DNA from 2 places in the Massilia orientalis genome. Region 2 is predicted to be linked to the other one. Evidence: predicted binding sites of a transcription regulator. Region 2 holds the regulator's gene; the other holds the start of a gene.
The links. Region 2 encodes sigma-54, which starts transcription at its own class of promoters, with help from an activator protein. Its sites were predicted from a motif close to TGGCANGNAANCTGCTTT; they were not measured.
Positions count from the first base shown of each region.

Region 1 (5,979 bases), on a different contig from region 2:
GCGACTTCGGCACGTCGGCCTTCGCCATGGCGGCCGCCTCGCGGTACAGCGCGACTTGGTTGACGCTCGAGGCCACGGCCAGATAATCCGGATCGGACTTGAGCAGGCCCCAGCGGCGGTGCTGGGTCATGAACCACATGCCGTCCGACAGGTACGGGAAGTTGACCGAGCCGTCGTTGTAGAACTTCATGGTGTTCGGGTCGTCCCACGTCTTGCCCAGGCCGTTCTGGTAGCGGCCCAGGATGCGCTGGTTGATCACGTCCACCGAGGTGTTGACGTACGATTTGTCGGCGATCGTCTCGGCCATCTTGACCTTGTTGGACATGCTCGCATCGATCCAGCGGCTGGCTTCCAGCACGGCGGCCACCAGGGCGCGCGCCGTGTTCGGGTATTTCTTGACCCATTCGAGCGACGTACCAAGGGTCTTTTCCGGGTGGTCTTTCCAGATGTCCTGGGTGGTTGCGGCCGTGATGCCGACGCCGTCGACGATGGCGCGATGATTCCACGGTTCGCCCACGCAGAAGCCGTCCATGTTCCCGACGCGCATGTTCGCCACCATCTGCGGCGGCGGCACCGTGATCACCTTCGCGTCCTTCATCGGGTTGATGCCGTAGCTGGCCAGCCAGTAGTACAGCCACATCGCGTGGGTGCCGGTCGGGAAGGTCTGGGCGAAGCTGTACTCGCGCTTGTCCTTGCTCATCACCTTCGCCAGCGACGGGCCGTCGACCGCACGGGCGTCGGCCAGCTTCTTCGACAGGCTGATGGCCTGGCCATTCTGGTTCAGGCTCATCAGCACCGCCATGTCCTTCTTCGGACCGCCGATCCCCATCTGCACGCCGTAGATCAGGCCGTACAGCACGTGGGCGGCGTCCAGTTCGCCGTTGACCAGCTTGTCGCGCACGCTGGCCCACGACGATTCCTTGCTGGGGACAATCCTGATGCCGTACTTCTTGTCGAAGCCCAGCACCGACGCCATTACCACGGAGGCGCAATCGGTCAGGGGAATGAAGCCGACCTTCACTTCGGTCTTCTCGGGCTTGTCGGAGCCGGCGGCGAAGACCCCGCCGGAAACGAGTCCGGTGAGCGAGGCCGTGGCACCGGCGGCCAGCAGGCGGCGGCGGGTCAGATTGGTTGTATCGGTCATGTTGGTCCTTGTAGAAGGCAATCGAAAGAAGAGACAACGCTGCGGCGGCGGAGTGGCCAGCTCCGGCGCCCTCATAGTCAATACAGCAATTGCCATGCCAACAGTCGAAACGGTGCGTCGGCACCGCGGTTGTGCCGACGCACCACGAAAAACGGGCGCACACACCGATTGCGTGCAGAGCCACGCGCGGGTATGCCAGCCTGCGGCGCATGCGCGTCCGGAACCGTGCGGCGTGCGCCGGCGTGGCGCATGGGCGCCTGTCACATCGTTGTCATCCCATCAAGATAGAGTTGCGCCCCGTTCCCACTACCACGGACCACGATCTTGAAACGCAACCACGCATTGCTCGCGGCCCTTGCTGCCGCCGGCCTCACAGGCTGCGGCGAGCCATCGACGCCCGCCAACGTCATCCCCGAAGGCACGACCGTCACCCTCGCCCTGCTCGAGACCACCGACATCCACTCGAACGTCCTGGGCTACAACTATTACTCGCTCGCCGACGACGCGACCCTTGGCCTCGACCGCACGTCCACGCTGATCCGGCAGGCGCGCGCGGAAAGCCCGAACAACCTGCTGTTCGACGACGGCGACGTCATCCAGGGCACCCTGCTGGCCGACCTGCAGGCCGTCACCGCGCCCGTGAAGTGCGGGGAGACGCTGGCCGTGCACAAGGCGATGAACGCGCTGAAGTACGACGCGGGCGGCCTGGGCAACCACGAATTCAACTACGGCCTGCCGTTCCTCAGCCAGGTCACGAACACCGACTTCGGCATCCCGGGCGTGAGCAAGCCAGCCGGCACCTGCGGCGGTCCGAACTTCCCGCTCGTGCTGTCGAACGTGACCGCGGTCGCCACGAACAAGACGATCTACGAGCCGTACCGCATCCTCGCGCGCAACTTCACGGCGACGAAGCCGAACGGCGAGACGATGCCGGTCACCGTCAACGTGGGCGTGATGAGCTTCGTGCCGCCGCAAATCCTCGACTGGGACCAGAAGAACCTGGCCGGCAAGGTGGCCGTCGGCGGGTCCGTGGAAGCGGCGAAGCAGTACGTGCCGGAGATGCGCGGCAAGGGCGCGGACCTCGTCGTCGCGCTGTCGCACGGCGGCCTCGATACGAGCGCGTACAGCCCGAAGATGGAAAACCAGAGCTATCACCTGAGCACGACCGGCATCGACGCCCTGCTGATCGGCCACTCGCACCTCATCTTCCCGAAGGGGAAAGAGACAGGCGCCGCGGCGCTGGATCCGTCGTTCGCGGCGATCCCCGCATCGGCCAAGGTCGATGCGGTGAACGGCTTCGTCAACGGCGTGCCGACCGTGATGGCGCAGAGCTGGGGGCGGCGCCTCGGCATCGTCAAGCTGACGCTCGCGTACCAGGGCGGCAAGTGGGTGGTGCAGCCGGCGCGGACGACGGTCGAATCGCGCGGCTACAAGTACAAGGACGGCACGACCAGCGTCGCGGCCGACCCGGCCATCGCCGCCGCCGTGCAGACCGAGCACCAGGCGACGATCGCGTATGCCAAGCAGCCGCTGGGCGTGTCGACGGACTTCGAGATGTCCTCGTACTTCGCGCTCGTCGGCGACGTGTCGGCCATCCAGCTCGTGAACCAGGCGCAGATCGACTATGTGAAGAACGCCATCGCGGCCAGCACCGACGCGACGCTGTCGAGCTATAAAAACATCCCCGTGATCTCGTGCAGCGCGCCGTTCAAGGCGGGCCGCAACGGGCCGTCGGACTTCACGGACGTGGCGCCGGGCGCGACGCCGGCGGCGCCGGTCGGCCTGCAAGTGCGCAACCCGGGCGACCTTTACCTGTACAGCAACAACAACCTGCAGGCCGTGAAGATCAAGGGCGCGGACCTGAAGAACTGGCTGGAGACGGCCGCGAAGCAGTTCGCGCGCATCGATCCGGCAGCGACCGCCGAGCAGGACCTCGTCCCGTCGTACGGCACGATCTACAACTACGATGTGTTCTATGCCGAGAACAACGCGCTGCAGTACCAGATCGACGTGACGAAGCCGGCGGGCAGCCGCATCGTCGACCTGACGTACCAGGGCAAGCCGGTGGCGGACACGGACGACTTCATCGTCGCCACCAACGACTACCGCGCGGGCGGCGGCGGCAACTTCCCCGGCATCGACGGCAGCAAGACGATCATCAAGTCGCCGGACGCGAACCAGTCCGTCGTCAGCAACTACCTGCAGAAGATCGGCGCGGCCACCGGCAAGGTCACCCTGGCCGCGAACGGCGGTGCGCGCAGCTGGCGCTTCGTCCAGACGGCGACCGCCGGCCCCGTGATCCTGCGCTCGGCGCCGGGCCACCTGGCGCTGGCGCAGGCCGCGGGTCTCGCCAGCGTCACGGCCGAGGGCGGGCTGGACGCGAGCGGCTTCGCGAAGTATGCGATCGACCTGTCGAAGTAAGCCGGCATGAACCTGCGACTCGCGTGCGCGCTGCTGTTCGTTTTGCTCGCCGGCTGTGGGCGCGCCCCGCTGCCGGCCGAGATCGAGGCCGTGTCGATGGCCGCGTCCCAGCGCGGCGATGACGCCGCCGAGCAGCGCCTGCAGGAATGGGCCGCCGACGGCATGCCGGTGGCCGAGCGCGAGCTCGCGCTGCTGTACCGGAAGCGCCATCGCGACGACCAGGCGCGCGCCCTGTTCCTGCGCGCGGCGCGCCAGGGCGATGCCGAAGCCGCCCATCAACTCGGGGAACTGGAACGCGACCGCCCAGGTACGAACGCCCAGGCTGCGCAGTGGTACCGCCAGGCCGCGCAGCAAGGGCACCCGAAAGCCGCGCTGAGGCTCGCGCTGCTGTTGAAGAACGGCGACGGCATCCCGGCGGACAAAGCGGCCGCCGCGCACTGGCTCGGCGTGGCCGCGCAGGCGGGCGATGCGCATGCGATGTTCCTGTTGTCGAACGCGTACGCGGACGGCGACGGCGTGCCGGCCGATCCACGCCGCGCGCGCGAGCTGCTGGAACGCGCGGCCGACCGCGAGTACCCGGCCGCGATCCAGGAACTGGCGCTCGTCAAGCAGACGGGCGACGACCTCACGCCGAAGGATGCCGCGGAGGCGGACCAGCTGCTGAAAGAAGGCGCGGAACACCGGCGCAGCAACGCGCACCGTTTCTGATTCGGGTGAACTTGTAACCTTGACATCGATCCTACCGTGTGACCGTCATTCTCCAAAGAATGGCAAACTCTGGCAGTTGAGTTTTACGGAGGTATCGAATGCGCGTGGTTAGCTGGAATATTCACTGGGGCTGTGGGAGGGACGGGCGCATCCGGATCCACGCAATCATCGATGTGCTGCGCAAGCTGAATCCCGACGTGATCTGCCTGCAGGAAGTGGCCGCCAACCATCCCGAACTGGAGGGCAGCGCCAGCGCGAGCCAGTTCAAGCAACTGGCCGGCGCGTTCGGCGGGTACCACATGATCGAGCAGGCGCCGAGCGAAATCTACCGGAACAACCTGCCCCGCCAGTTCGGCAATCTCCTGCTGTCCAAATACCGCATCACCCAGGCGCAGCGCCACATGCTGCCCTGGCCCGTCGATCCGGAACACCCGGCCGGCATGCCGCGCGGGATGATCGAAACCGTGCTGGAAGCGCCCGGCGGCAAGCTGCGCGTGCTGACGACCCACCTCGAATACTATTCGCCCATGCAGCGCCGCGCGCAGATCGCCCGCATCCGCGAACTGCACGAGGAAGCGTGCGCCCGCGCCGCCGTCTACCAGCCGGACCCCGCGCTCGAGCCGCCGTTCCAGCTCGGCTTCCGGCCCGGCACGGCGATCTACTGCGGCGATTTCAATTTTGGTCCGGATTCGGAAGACTATCGCGCCCTGCTGGCGCCCGCGTCGAGCGGTGCGCTGGGCCTCGTCGACGCATGGCGCGTGCACCACGGCGACATCCCGCGCGCCCCGACGGCGGGCTTGCACGGATTCAAATGGCCGGAAAAGCCCGGCTGCTACGATTATTTCTTCGTCACGGAAGACCTGGCGGGGCGCGTGTCCGACATGAGCGTACAGTCCGAGACGTCGGCCTCGGACCACCAGCCCATCGTACTTGATCTGAACTGAGAACCGCTCAGGCGGCCGGTTCCTCGTCCTGCTCGAGCTCCTCGTCCTGCTGCGCGATCTGGCGCAGCGCCTGCTCGAACACCTCGGGCGGCTGGCCGCCGGAGATCAGGTGGCGCTGGTTGATCACGATCGCCGGCACCGAGCGGATCCCGGCGCGCTGCCAGTAGTACTCGAGCTGGCGTACCTCGTCCGCATACGCGTTCGATGCCAGCACCTGGCGCGCGGCCTCCACGTCGAGGCCGACCTCGCCCGCCGCGCGCAGCAGCACGTCGTGCGCGCCCGGGTTCTCGCCCAGCGTGAAATACGCCTCGAACAGCTTTTCCTTCAGCGCCTGCTGGCGGCCCTGGCCTTCCGCCCAGTGCAGCAGGCGGTGCGCGTCGAAGGTGTTGTAGATGCGGCCGCGTTTGCTCATGTCGAACGTGAAGCCGACGGCCTCGCCGCGCTGGCGGATCATCTCGCGCGACTGTTCCTGCTGGGCGGGGGTGGAGCCGTATTTCTCGGTGATGTGTTCGAAGATGTCCTGGCCTTCCGGACCCATCCCCGGGTTCAGCTCGAACGGCTGGAAATGCATGTCGACCGTAATGTCGCCGCCCACCCGCTCCAGTGCCTGTTCGAGCGATTTCAGCCCGATCGCGCACCACGGGCACGACACATCCGACACGAAATCGATTCTCATTTGCTTGCTCACTTTTTCACCGCCTTCCAATTGGTTTCATTAACGCTGATGGCATATGGTGACACATCGAACGAAAGGCAGCAGCG
Region 1 is NZ_JASNRB020000007.1:24,079-30,057, reverse strand. Features, by position in the region: gene QPK29_RS12465 (CmpA/NrtA family ABC transporter substrate-binding protein) at 1-1,144, opposite strand, end outside; gene QPK29_RS12460 (bifunctional 2',3'-cyclic-nucleotide 2'-phosphodiesterase/3'-nucleotidase) at 1,466-3,565, shown strand; gene QPK29_RS12455 (tetratricopeptide repeat protein) at 3,572-4,273, shown strand; gene QPK29_RS12450 (endonuclease/exonuclease/phosphatase family protein) at 4,372-5,217, shown strand; gene QPK29_RS12445 (DsbA family oxidoreductase) at 5,225-5,893, opposite strand.
Region 1: a site for sigma-54 is predicted at 1,227-1,244, ahead of QPK29_RS12465 (CmpA/NrtA family ABC transporter substrate-binding protein). Genes of this name have one in related genera too.

Region 2 (5,979 bases):
CAAGCAATGACGGAGGCAAGCGCAATGGAAGCAGGCACGCAGGCCGCGCCGGCCGAATGCGGCGGCAGCACCCTCGTCGTCAAGGGACTGCAGAAGAGCTACGGCAAGCGGCTCGTCGTGCGCGACGTGTCGCTGCAGGTGGCGTGCGGCGAAGTGGTCGGCCTGCTGGGCCCGAACGGCGCAGGCAAGACGACCTCGTTCTACATGATCGTGGGCCTCGTGCCGTCGGACGCCGGCAGCATCGACATCAACGGCACCGACATCACGAGCCTGCCGATCCACCGGCGCGCGCTGCTCGGGCTGTCGTACCTGCCGCAGGAAGCGTCCGTGTTCCGCAAGCTGACGGTGGAAGAGAACATCCGCGCCGTGCTGGAATTGCAGCGCGAGAACGGCAAGTCGCTTACCAAGGCGCGCATCACCGAACGTCTCGACGAGCTGCTGACCGAGCTGCAGATCGAGAAGCTGCGCGAGAGCCCGGCGCTGTCGCTGTCCGGTGGCGAACGCCGCCGGGTGGAGATCGCGCGCGCGCTCGCGACCAATCCGCGCTTCGTGCTGCTGGACGAACCGTTCGCCGGCGTGGATCCAATCGCGGTGATCGAGATCCAACGCATCGTGCGCTTCCTGAAGGAGCGCGGCATCGGCGTGCTGATCACGGACCATAATGTGCGCGAGACGCTGGGCATCTGCGACCGCGCCTACATCATCAACCAGGGCGCGGTGCTGGCGTCGGGCCGTCCCGACGACATCATCGCCAACGAATCGGTACGCCGCGTCTACCTGGGCGAACACTTCCGAATGTAGTCATGAAACAGACGCTGCAACTCAAGACCTCACAGCACCTTGCACTGACGCCGCAACTGCAGCAATCGATCCGCCTGCTGCAGTTGTCCACGCTCGAGCTGCACCAGGAAATCGAGCAGGTCCTGAGCGAGAACCCGCTGCTCGAACGGCTCGACGATCCGCTCGACCGCTCCGTGCGGTTGCTGGCCGACGGCGCTATCAACAGCGCCCCGGCGTCATCGCAGGCAAGCGAGGCGCCGGCCGCGCAGGGCAACGGCGAGGAAGGCGGCAGCGCGCCCGCCGAGAACGCCAATGGCGAAGCGAATGACGCCGGCGGCGAGGGCGGAGAAAGCGGCGGCGAAGGCGGCGAGGACTGGGGCGAATACGGCCGCAGCAGCGGGAGCGGCGGCGAGGACGAGGACGGCCGCCCGCAGCTGGAAGCGAGCCCCGTCACCCTGCGCGAGCATTTGATGGAACAGGTGCGCCTGACGTGCTGCGCGGCGCGCGACTGCGCGCTCGTGGAACTCGTCGTCGATGCGCTCGACGACAACGGCTACCTGGAAGAACCGCTGGAAGACATCTACGCGCGCCTGCCGGAAGAACTCGAGATCGAGTTCGACGAATTGCGCACGGCGCTCGCCATGGTGCAGAGCATGGACCCGCCCGGCGTGGGCGCGCGCAGCGCGGCCGAGTGCCTGGCGCTGCAGATCCGCCGCATGCCCGGCGTGCCGATGGTGACGCGGCGCATGGCGCTCGTCATCGTCGAAAAATACCTGACGTGGTTCGCGCAGCGCGAATTCAACAAGCTGAAGAAGGCGCTCGATTGCGACGACGAAGACCTGCGCGAAGCCCAGGCCGTCATCCGCCAGTGCAATCCGCATCCGGGCGCGGCGTTCGCGTCGGACGTGTCGGACTTCGTCGTGCCCGACGTGATCGTGCGCCGCGCCAAGGATGGCTGGAGCGTGCTGCTGAATCCGGAAGTGATGCCGCGCCTGCGCGTGAACAGCCTGTACGCGTCGCTGATGAAGCAGGGCAAATCGGAAACACAGATGAACGCGCAGTTGCAGGAAGCCAAGTGGCTCATCAAGAACATGCGCCAGCGCTTCGACACGATCCTGCGTGTAGCCCAAGCAATTGTCGATCGCCAGCGCAACTTTTTTTCCCATGGCGCAGTCGCGATGCGGCCCCTTGTTTTACGTGAGATAGCTGATACACTAGGTCTACACGAGAGCACAATTTCTCGAGTCACAACTCAGAAATATATGCTGACCCCGCACGGCATGTTCGAGTTGAAGTATTTCTTCGGGAGTCACGTTGCCACCGAAGCGGGAGGCGAAGCATCGTCGACGGCAATACGGGCCCTCATCGTACAACTCACAGGAGCAGAAGACCCCAAGAATCCATTATCCGATAGCAAGATCGCGGAGATGCTAGGGGAACAGGGAATGGTCATCGCGCGACGCACGGTCGCAAAATACCGTGAGGCGCTGAAAATCCCGCCCGTCAGTCTCCGCAAATCCTTGTAACAAACACTGTCCCATTGCGCTAGATGCGCGCACGGCAGGCAGTGCATCTTCAAAGGAGTGTGTATGAATCTCACAATCAGCGGACATCATCTCGATGTAACTCCAGCCATCCGAGAATACGTACAGAACAAGCTCGAACGCATCACCCGTCATTTCGATCAAGTGATCGACTCCCATGTCATCCTCTGCATCGACAATCTCACCGAGAAAGAAAAACGCCAGAAAGCCGAGATCAACCTGCGTCTCGCGGGCAAGATCGTCCATGTCGCCAGTGCCGCGCACGATCTATACGCCGCGATCGACATGCTGATGGACCGCCTGGACCGCCAGGTCGTCAAGTACAAGCAAATGCTCAAGGATCATGACAACGCGTGTATCAAGCGCATGTCCGAAGGTGGCGAGGAGGAGCCCGCCACGGCGTAATGCCACGCGTGCGGTAGCACCAAGGAGTAAAGGGCGCATCGGCGCCCTTTTCGCTTTTTATGGGCGCTACAATGCTGGTCTGATTATTCGATAACAACGAGACATGACTGCACACGTTCTGACGCGGGTTGCCAACCGCACCGGCATCATCACCCTGGACCGCCCAAAGGCGCTGAACTCGCTGTCGCTGGACATGGTCCGCGCGCTCACCGCCACGCTGCTCGCCTGGCGTAATGACGCCGGCATCGACGCCGTCGTCATCGGGAGCAGCAGCGAAAAGGCCTTGTGCGCCGGCGGCGACATCCGCTTTTTCCACGAGGCCGGCAAAGCCACGCCGCAGACCGGTAGCCCGCTGCTGGAAGATTTCTTCACCGAAGAATACGCGCTCAACCACCTCATTCACTTCTATCCGAAGCCGTACATTGCGCTGATGGATGGCGTCGTGATGGGCGGCGGGATGGGTATCGCGCAGGGCGGGCCGGATTGCGGCCTGCGCATCGTGACGGAGCGCTCGAAGATCGCCATGCCCGAGGTGAACATCGGGCTGTTCCCGGACGTGGGCGGCAGTCATTTCCTGTCGCATGCACCGGGCCGCCTGGGCCACTATCTCGGCGTGACGGGCGTGACCATCGGCGCGGCCGATGCGATCTACGTCGGCCTGGCCGACGTGTTCGTGCCGGGCGCGCAGCTGGATGCGCTGCGCGCGCTGATCGAGACGACGCCGGGCGCGCAACTGCCCGCCGCGATCCGCGCGTTCGCCGCGCCGTTCCCGGCTGGCGCGAGCGAACTGGAAGCGCAGCGCGGCGCGATCGACCGCCATTTCGGCGCGGACTCCGTCGCGGCCGTGATGGCGTCGCTTGAGACGGATGCGAGCCCGTTCGCGCAAAAGACGCTGGCCACGCTGCGCCAGCGCTCGCCGCTGATGATGTCCGTGACGCGCGAGATGCTCGTGCGCGGGGAAGCGCTTGGCGTGGCGGACTGCCTGCGCATGGAGCGCTCGCTCGTGCGCCGCACGTTCGAACACGGCGAAGTGCTCGAAGGCGTGCGCGCGCTCGTGATCGACAAGGACAATGCGCCGCGTTGGAATCCGCCCACGCTCGATGCGGTCACGCCGGAGATGGTCGCGTGGTTCTTCGCGCCCGTCTGGCCCGGGCACGCGCATCCACTCCGCGATTTGTGATCGCGCTGCGCTTCGAATCCGAGCTGGCTGCCGCGCCGGACACGGTGTGGCGCCGGGTCACGTCCGTCGAGGGCATCGCCGACGAGATGACGCCGCTGCTGCGCATGACGTTCCCGCGCGGGATGCGGACGCTGCCGGGGGATGTCGTGCCGGGACAGCGCCTGTGCCGCAGCTGGCTGTTGTTGTTGCGCGTGCTGCCCATCGACCGGAGCGGCCTCACGCTCGTCGAACTCGAGCCGGGCCGACGTTTTTTGGAGCGCTCGCCGATGCTGTCGATGGCGTTCTGGCAGCACGAGCGCATCGTCGCGCCGTCGGCGCGGGGCACGCGGGTCGTCGACAACCTGGCGTTCCGTTCGCGCCTGCTGCCGCGCGTGCTCGCGCGCGCGAGCGTGGCGCTGTTGTTCCGCCATCGCCATGCGCGGCTGCGCCGGCGCTTCGGCACCGGCTGAATTCGCGTTGGCCGTATCAGGGCTGCTCGCGGTGGCGCACGACGACCCGTTCCGTGTCGCTGAAATACGCGCCGAGCCGTTCCGCCATGTACACGGAGCGGTGCTGGCCGCCCGTGCAACCGACGGCCACGGTGAGATAGCTGCGGTTGTCCTTCTTGAACGACGGCAGCCACTTGGCGATGAACGCGCGGATGTCGGACAGCAGCTCGGCCGCCTGCGGCTGGGCGTCGAGGAAGGCGATCACGGGAGCGTCCCTGCCGTTCAGCGGGCGCAAGGTGAGGTCGTAATACGGATTCGGCACGGCGCGCACGTCGAACACGAAGTCGGCATCGAGCGGCACGCCGCGCTTGAATGCGAACGATTCGAAATACAGCGTCAGCGGCGCGTAGGTGACCTCGGCCAGTTCCTTGATCCACGCGCGCAGCTTGTTGGCCGACAGTTCGGACGTGTCGATCACGTGGCCCATCTTCTCGATCTGCCCCAGCCGGTCGCGTTCTTCCGAAATGCATTCGATCAGCGTGCGGCGCGACGCCGGGTTCTCGCCCGGACGCAGTTCGTGCGACAGCGGGTGGCTGCGGCGCGTCTCGGAAAAACGGGCCACGAGCGAGTGCGTGCTGGCCGTCAGGAAGATCACCTTGACCTGGTGGCCTTCCTCCCGCAGCGCAGCGACCGTCGTCGGCAGTTCGGCCAGGGACTCCGCGCTGCGCGCATCGACGGCGACGGCGATGCGCCTGGTTTCGTCGCCTTCGATACTGCCGACGAGCGCCGGCAGCAGGGCGGGGGGCAGGTTGTCGACGCAATAGTAGCCAGCGTCTTCGAGGACGTTCAGGGCGACGGATTTACCGGAGCCCGAGATACCGGTGATGAGTAGGATGCGCATGGCGCGATGATAGCATCGGCAAGTCTTTGCCGCATCGCACAAGGCTTATGGATGAGGTATTTGCAACAGCGTCAGTCGCTGCTCATCGCCTGTCTTTGCCTTTCCATGAACTCCTGCAGCGTATCGATCCCGCGCAGCTGCAGGATCGTATTGCGCACCGCAGCTTCCAGCAGCACCGCGATGTTGCGGCCGGCCGCGACGGGAATGACCACTTTGCGGATCGGCAGGCCCAGCACGTCCTCGGTGGGGAAGTGGAAGGGCAGGCGTTCGACTTCCTCGTCCAGCGCGCCCCGTTTGACGAGGTGGACGATCAATTTGAGGCGCATCTTGCGGCGCACCGCCGTCTCGCCGAAGATCGCCTTGATGTCCAGCAGGCCCAGGCCGCGTACTTCGAGCAGGTTCTGCAGCAGCGGCGGGCAGCGGCCCTCGATCATGTTCGGGGCGATGCGCGAGAATTCGACGGCATCGTCGGCGACGAGACCGTGCGAGCGCGAGATCAGTTCCAGGCCCAGCTCGCTCTTGCCGAGGCCCGAGTCGCCCGTGATCAGCACGCCGACGCCCAGCACGTCCATGAACACGCCGTGCATGATGACGCGCTGCGCCAGCTTCTTCGACAGGTACACGCGCAGGTAGTCGATGACCTGCGCGGCCGGCAGCGGCGTCGAGAACAGCGGGATGTTCTGTTCGTCGCAGATGGCGAGGATGTCCGGCGGGGTGTCGAGACCCTGGGCGATGAACAGC
Region 2 is NZ_JASNRB020000004.1:131,027-137,005, reverse strand. Features, by position in the region: gene lptA (lipopolysaccharide transport periplasmic protein LptA) at 1-10, shown strand, start outside; gene lptB (LPS export ABC transporter ATP-binding protein) at 25-801, shown strand; gene QPK29_RS06950 (RNA polymerase factor sigma-54) at 804-2,306, shown strand; gene hpf (ribosome hibernation-promoting factor, HPF/YfiA family) at 2,370-2,729, shown strand; gene QPK29_RS06940 (enoyl-CoA hydratase/isomerase family protein) at 2,833-3,909, shown strand; gene QPK29_RS06935 (SRPBCC family protein) at 3,906-4,358, shown strand; gene rapZ (RNase adapter RapZ) at 4,375-5,238, opposite strand; gene hprK (HPr(Ser) kinase/phosphatase) at 5,310-5,979, opposite strand, start outside.